Regions from separate parts of the Shewanella psychromarinicola genome, predicted to be linked through region 2. Evidence: predicted binding sites of a transcription regulator. Region 2 holds the regulator's gene; each other region holds the start of a gene.

Region 1 (2,285 bases), 1.0 Mb from region 2:
GCGCTACCGCGATATATTTGACTGACTGGCTTAGAATACCTCGCCAGTTTCAAGATCGACATTCTCATCATTTTCAGTTTTTGAGCCTGATGCATTAGCACCACCGTTCAATAACATAGCACGAAGAGTGGTATTGATTTCACTGGCAATGGCTGGGTTTTCAGTTAGAAACTTACCCGCATTAGAGCGGCCTTGACCAATTTTTTCGCCTTTGTAACTGTACCAAGAACCCGCTTTATCAACCAGCTTATGAGCAACGCCTAAGTCAACTAACTCACCGGTACGATTAATACCTTGTCCATAAAGAATTTGAAATTCAGCTTGCTTGAATGGAGCGGCAATTTTGTTTTTAACCACTTTAACGCGGGTTTCATTACCCACGACTTCGTCGCCCTCTTTAATTGCACCTATACGACGAATATCTAAACGAACTGAAGCGTAGAACTTAAGCGCGTTACCACCAGTAGTCGTTTCTGGACTACCGAACATAACACCAATTTTCATCCGAATTTGGTTAATGAAAATAAGCAAAGTATTAGATTGCTTGAGGTTACCAGCAAGTTTACGCATTGCTTGGCTCATCATACGAGCGGCTAGGCCCATATGCGAATCACCAATTTCACCTTCAATTTCAGCTTTTGGCGTTAACGCTGCAACAGAATCGACCACAATAACGTCGACAGCACCAGAGCGGGTTAACGCATCACAAATTTCTAATGCTTGCTCACCGGTGTCTGGCTGTGAACAAAGTAAGTTATCAATATCTACGCCTAGCTTTTTGGCATAAATAGGGTCAAGTGCATGCTCAGCATCAATAAACGCACAGGTTTTACCTTCGCGTTGCGCCGCTGCAATCACTTCCAGAGTTAACGTCGTTTTACCTGATGACTCTGGGCCGTAGACTTCAACGATACGTCCCAGTGGCAAACCACCCGCACCTAGAGCGACATCCAATGAAAGTGAACCGGTAGAGATAGTTTCAACATCCATTGTGCGATCTTCGCCCAACTTCATAATTGAGCCTTTACCAAATTGCTTTTCAATCTGACTTAAAACGGCGGCAAGTGCTTTCTCTTTATTTGGATCAACCTTCATTATAAAACCCTCTAAGGCATTCAATACGTTTAGTAAAATGCTGTTTTGACTTAGGTGAAATGATGTAAACCATTTCAGTATGTTCATCAGTATACTGTATAGTCATACAGTATCAAGTGCTGAGCGCAATTTATTTTTTAACCTGTGATAATTGCCTTTTCACATCAATATTTTATCCAGATATACTTTTTATTATGAATCTATTTATACGCTGGGGACAAATATTGTTAAGATTAGCCCCATAAAATTACGCCCCCTAAGATTGATTAAATAGTGAAGTGTTCATAATGACAGTAATTGATACCAGCGATTTAGAAAAACACACCCCGATGATGCGTCAGTATTTGAGCTTAAAAGCTGCTCATGCTGATATGTTATTGTTTTATCGGATGGGTGATTTTTATGAACTGTTTTACGATGATGCTAAACGCGCTTCTGAAATGTTGGGCATTTCTCTCACCGCTCGCGGGAAAAGTGGCGGCGATCCTATTCCCATGGCAGGTATTCCCTATCATGCCGTTGAGGGCTATTTAGCAAAATTAGTTAACATAGGTCAGTCTGTGGCCATTTGTGAGCAAATTGGTGACCCCGCAACATCAAAAGGTCCAGTAGAACGCCAAGTCGTGCGTATTGTCACTCCAGGCACTCTAACCGACGAAGCCCTACTGCAAGAAAAACAAGACAATTTACTGGCGGCACTTTATCAAGGTAAAAACGGATTTGGATATGCCACACTGGATATTTCATCAGGTCGTTTTGTGGTTGCAGAGTTACCCACCCGTGAAGCATTAGAAGCTGAATTACAACGCACGAATCCTGCCGAATTACTTTACAGTGAAGATTTTACTGACATGTTATTAATCAATAATATGAAAGGCATTCGTCGCCGTCCAGAATGGGAGTTTGAGTACGATACTTGTGTGAATTTACTGCTCAGTCAATTTGGCACCAAAGATTTACATGGTTTTGGGATGAGTGATGCTCGATTGGCGTTACAAGCTGCAGGTTGTTTAATGCAGTATGTAAAAGATACTCAAAAAATGGCGTTGCCACATATCAACGCCATTGTACGTTTTAATCAATCGGAATCGATAATTTTAGATGCCGCGACTCGACGTAACTTAGAATTAACACAAAACTTGTCTGGCGGACGTGAGAACACTCTTACGTGGGTATTAGATAATACCGCA
Region 2 (2,285 bases):
CTGTCTACGCTTTTATTGTTAGCTGTGCACCACGCTTGTACCTACGACTGAACTTATCAATTTCTATTTGGATTATTTGTCTGACAGTAATCTTGATTACTGTCATTTTATCCAATTAAAGATGAAGAATGTTTCATCCTTGTTAACCACATTACTTGTAGATTAAACATTGATCAAGATCACTTTGTTGGTAAATAGGCTAAAAAAAGATGAAAAAAAGCCCTGAATTCAATGCAGGGCTTGGTAATTAAGGATTTATGCTTAGTGAAATGAGCAAAAATTACCTGCTCCACTTGTTAATGTAGAGTTAACAAGTTGATGTTTGTGAGGTAAGTGAGCATTCACATCTTCAATTACCACGCCTAATGCTCGCGCGCTCTTAGCGACAATTTCCAATCGACGACTATCGCGAGCATCGAGTGAACTTGTCCAAGTAACCACTGCACTAGAAGTTCCGCTCGTGAGAGCTTTTTCCATGGCCCATAATGTTTCGACTTCATCTTTGGTGTGCACCAGTAAAATACGATCCATTCTCACTCCAGCACTGGCCAGCATATGCTTATAGCCTATGTGAGGTGGACTAATTAATACAATCCATCTGCCTTGTTGGCTCAACGTCGCCAGTTGGCTACACAATTGACTCAGTTCTGCTTCACCTTGGGTGACAGTTTGTAATGTTTGAATGGTTTGGTTGCCATGCAGATCTGTTTCAGTTAAATCTACCCATAAGCCTGGGTGACGTGGCGCTACGCCCATTAGTTTGTTCATGACCAATCTCCATTACGGATAACGCCAACTGCAAGCCCTTCGATGGTTAGGCTTTGGCAACTTAAATCTACTTTTATCGGGTTATAATCTTCATTTTCTGCATGCAGATAAATCATATTACCTTTTTGTTCGAATCGTTTTACGGTGACGTCATCATCAACACGCGCCACCACAACCTGACCATTACGCGCTTGTTGCATTTTATGTACAGCGAGCAAGTCGCCTTCTAAAATACCAATGTTTTTCATGCTATCACCACGAACCCGTAATAAAAAATCTGCGGCGGGTTTAAACATATTTGGGTCGACTTGATAATATTGTTCTACATGCTCTTGCGCCAAAATAGGCTCTCCAGCAGCAACTTGTCCAATGAGTGGCAGACCGATTTCAAGCTGTTCTTCATGAGGTAAACGAATACCTCTCGAGGTACCAGGTATGATCTCGATAAAACCTTTTTTGGCTAATGCTTTTAAATGCTCTTCGGCGGCATTAGCACTTTTAAAGCCAAGACGACTCGCAATTTCAGCACGAGTGGGTGGCATACCTGTTTCGGTGATATTGTTTTTAATTAAGTCTAAAATTTCTGCTTGGCGCGGCGTTAACGGTCTCATGATGGTTCCTGTCTTTTTATACAGTGACTGTCATTATATACAGTGTTTTTGTTCGTGCAAGTATTAACCAACTCTTTTTTGAATATTGTTGGTCAAGTATCATTCAACAACCTGTTTCTATTAGTTATTGTGTATTGATTGTCTGATGTTATTTCTGATAGTGAGAACTCAAGCGTAAAGATAAATCGGTCTGATAGTGTAAGCAGGCTGGTTTCTGGTATCCTATACGACAATATTACAGTGGCTTATGTTGCGAAAATAACCATGTCAAAACCAGATTCAATATTTTTACGAGCGTTAAAATGGATTCAAAAATCGATGGTACTCACGGTTGTTGTGCCACATGATCCTTTTGACGATCTTAATTTAGATCCATCTAAACCTCTGATTTATGTTATGAAAACAGAATCAATCAGTGATGCCGCTGCATTAAGCGAAATCACTGAGAGCTTTGGTATGCCCAGTCCATATGAGCCACTGCAATTGGATGGCCTCAAAGTATCACGCATCGTTTGTCTTGAAGGCCGCAAACCGCTTTTTGGTAAACGCGAAAGCGGTGAAAAATTTATTAATAGTTTTACCAGTCTGTTAGCGCTTCATCGTCAATGTCCTGAGTTAGATATTCAGTTGGTGCCTGTGAGCCTTTATTGGGGTCGCACACCGGGTAAAGAAGATGACAGCATGAAAGCGGCTTTTTTTGAAAGGGAAAACCCGACCTGGCTGCGAAAATGGCTAATGATTTTGTTTCTAGGTCGCCACAATTTTGTACAGTTTTCTAATGCATTATCGCTTCGTCTTATGGCTGATGAACACGGTACCGATAAAAGAATTGCTCACAAATTAATCCGTGTTGCGCGAGTGCATTTCCGCCGTCAACGCAAAGTGATGACAGGGCAGCAATTACCG
Region 3 (2,285 bases), 2.1 Mb from region 2:
CTCCAAGCCGGTTAACTTAGCGCGTTCAAGTGCAAAATCTAATAGTTGGGTTTTTTCAAAAATATCCCACACTAAGCGACAATCAGTCATGTTATAAAAAGCCAGTGCATTTTTATCTTGCTCAAACAAATGAGTAATTTGTTGACCACGATTTTCAACATGGTCAATGGCTTTACCTTCAGCCAATAATTGCCGCGAAACCGTCTCTAACGAAAAGCTATCAAATTGATAAAACGCGGCTTTAAGCCAATCAATACCATCTAAGACTACACGCCCAGGTAGAGATAATGTCTCAGGTCGATATTTGTCGGCCACTTTCCAACTCAGTTCGCTATTACCTCGGCCTATGATTAATGGAATTTGATGTAAAACACAGCGTTTGAACAACAAGGCTAAATCAAAGGTCACCACAGCCCAGCCGATAATAATATCGGGATCATAGTCGCTAAACCACGCAATTAATCGATGGATAAGTTCAACTTCATCCTTAACCCAAATGATAAAGTCATGACACTCTGGTTGTGGTTCGCCCACCATAAACACGCATTGATAATCGGCACCATACAAACCAACCGAATAGAGTTCGCCGGCAAAACTGCACTCAAAATCCAACGAAATCATCTTCAACGGTATCGAGGCAAGTGGGTTTGTGGGCATTTTTCTGGCACGATTAATCGATAACACTGGAATGGTTGAAGCGGGATTAACCTCTTGATAATGCCCTATGCATTCAATATCTAAGGCGATAAAACGCTCAATAAGGTAGCGTTGCTCAGGCCTTATATCGGCTTCAAATAAACTAATACCGACATCATTAGCAATGCGACTGAGTAATTTTAATTGCGTATTTGACTTAAGATACAAGGCACTAATGGGCTCATGGGCAAAGCTCATCAGTGATATCGATTGCGCTTTAAGCGCAAAACCGACGGTGTTAATTAATTGATTGACATCTTGTTGACGGCAAAAACATATCACCTCACTGTGATAAAGTTCAGCTAAGACAGGACCCTGAGCGGTTTTGATATAATACTGGAGGACTAATTGCCCATGACGATAAATGGCATGGCGAGTTAATACTTGTCCCATCACATTGGTATAAGTAGGTTGATGATTTGTCGGCTTCACTACGGGTTTGAATTCCTGCACAAGTTTACTCAATTTGATTTATTACTTCGTGGCATGCTAATTCACTGTTATTATGTACAGCATAATTCAGTCTATGTAGAAATCATACTTCCTATGCTAGCGGATAATATAAAAAGTCAAATTCGCACCATTTATAAAGAAATTGCCGCATCTATGCCGCAATTTCGTTCTCGTCGCGAACAAAACTATATGGTAGCGGAAATATCTAAAACTTTAGCAGGTGAGTATGACAAAGACCGTCGTATTATTGTGGTTGAGGCGGGTACGGGTATTGGTAAATCCTTGTCCTATATATTAGGCACGATACCTTTAGCTATCGCCAGTAAAAAGAAAGTCTGCATTGCCAGTGCAACCGTAGCACTTCAAGAACAATTACTTCATAAGGATCTGCCTTATTTTTTACAACAATCAGGTATTGAGTTTAAGTTTGGTTTAGTCAAAGGTCGTCAACGCTATGTGTGTTTAGCCAAACTTGAAGCCATGATTGGTGCACAAGACAGCTCACAAATAGCCATGTGGCAAACTAAACCCGATCAGAGTCAAATTAATGAATTACAAAAATTACATCAAGATTTTCATCAAAAACGCTGGAATGGCGAAATAGATACCTTAGAGCATCCTATTCCTGATTTTTTATGGCAACAAATTTGTTGTGATAAGCACAGTTGCCATCGTCAAGTGTCGGCTCACCATAATTGTCCGTTTCATAAAGCCCGTGAAGATGTCGACACTTGGGATGTATTAATTGTTAACCACAGCCTGCTATTTGCCGATTTAGAGCTCGGCGGTGGCGTCATTTTACCTGAACCAGAAGACATGTTTTATGTCATCGACGAAGCTCATCACCTGCCCCTTGTTGCCAGAGATTTCTCCAGTGCGCAAGCGACACTGCGGGGAGCATGCGATTGGTTAGATAAGGCATCAAAAACCTGTTCAAAATTACAAAATCAACTTAAAACCACCCATATTATCGCTCCAGTTCAAGCGATGCTCGATCACGCCACAGAATTAACCAATTTACTGACCCAAGTTGCTCATTATTGTGATACTCAACCCCAGCTATTTGCCAATCCTGAATCTAGGCTTCGTTTTGAACACGGTAAGTTACCGCAATCATTATTAATACAGGCAGAAAA

Evidence for each region. Region 2 encodes LexA, which represses DNA repair genes until DNA is damaged. Its sites were predicted from a motif close to TACTGTATNNNNATACAGTA; they were not measured.
Region 1: a site for LexA is predicted at 1,188-1,207, ahead of recA (recombinase RecA). Genes of this name have one in related genera too.
Region 3: a site for LexA is predicted at 1,192-1,211, ahead of dinG (ATP-dependent DNA helicase DinG). Genes of this name have one in related genera too.

What each region holds. Positions count from the first base shown of each region.
Region 1 covers NZ_CP034073.1:4,856,621-4,858,905, forward strand. The annotation lists gene recA (recombinase RecA) at 31-1,095, opposite strand; gene mutS (DNA mismatch repair protein MutS) at 1,383-2,285, shown strand, end outside.
Region 2 covers NZ_CP034073.1:764,304-766,588, reverse strand. The annotation lists gene EGC80_RS03235 (cell division inhibitor SulA) at 262-768, opposite strand; gene lexA (transcriptional repressor LexA) at 765-1,379, opposite strand; gene plsB (glycerol-3-phosphate 1-O-acyltransferase PlsB) at 1,644-2,285, shown strand, end outside.
Region 3 covers NZ_CP034073.1:2,900,836-2,903,120, reverse strand. The annotation lists gene EGC80_RS12795 (DNA polymerase II) at 1-1,128, opposite strand, end outside; gene dinG (ATP-dependent DNA helicase DinG) at 1,243-2,285, shown strand, end outside.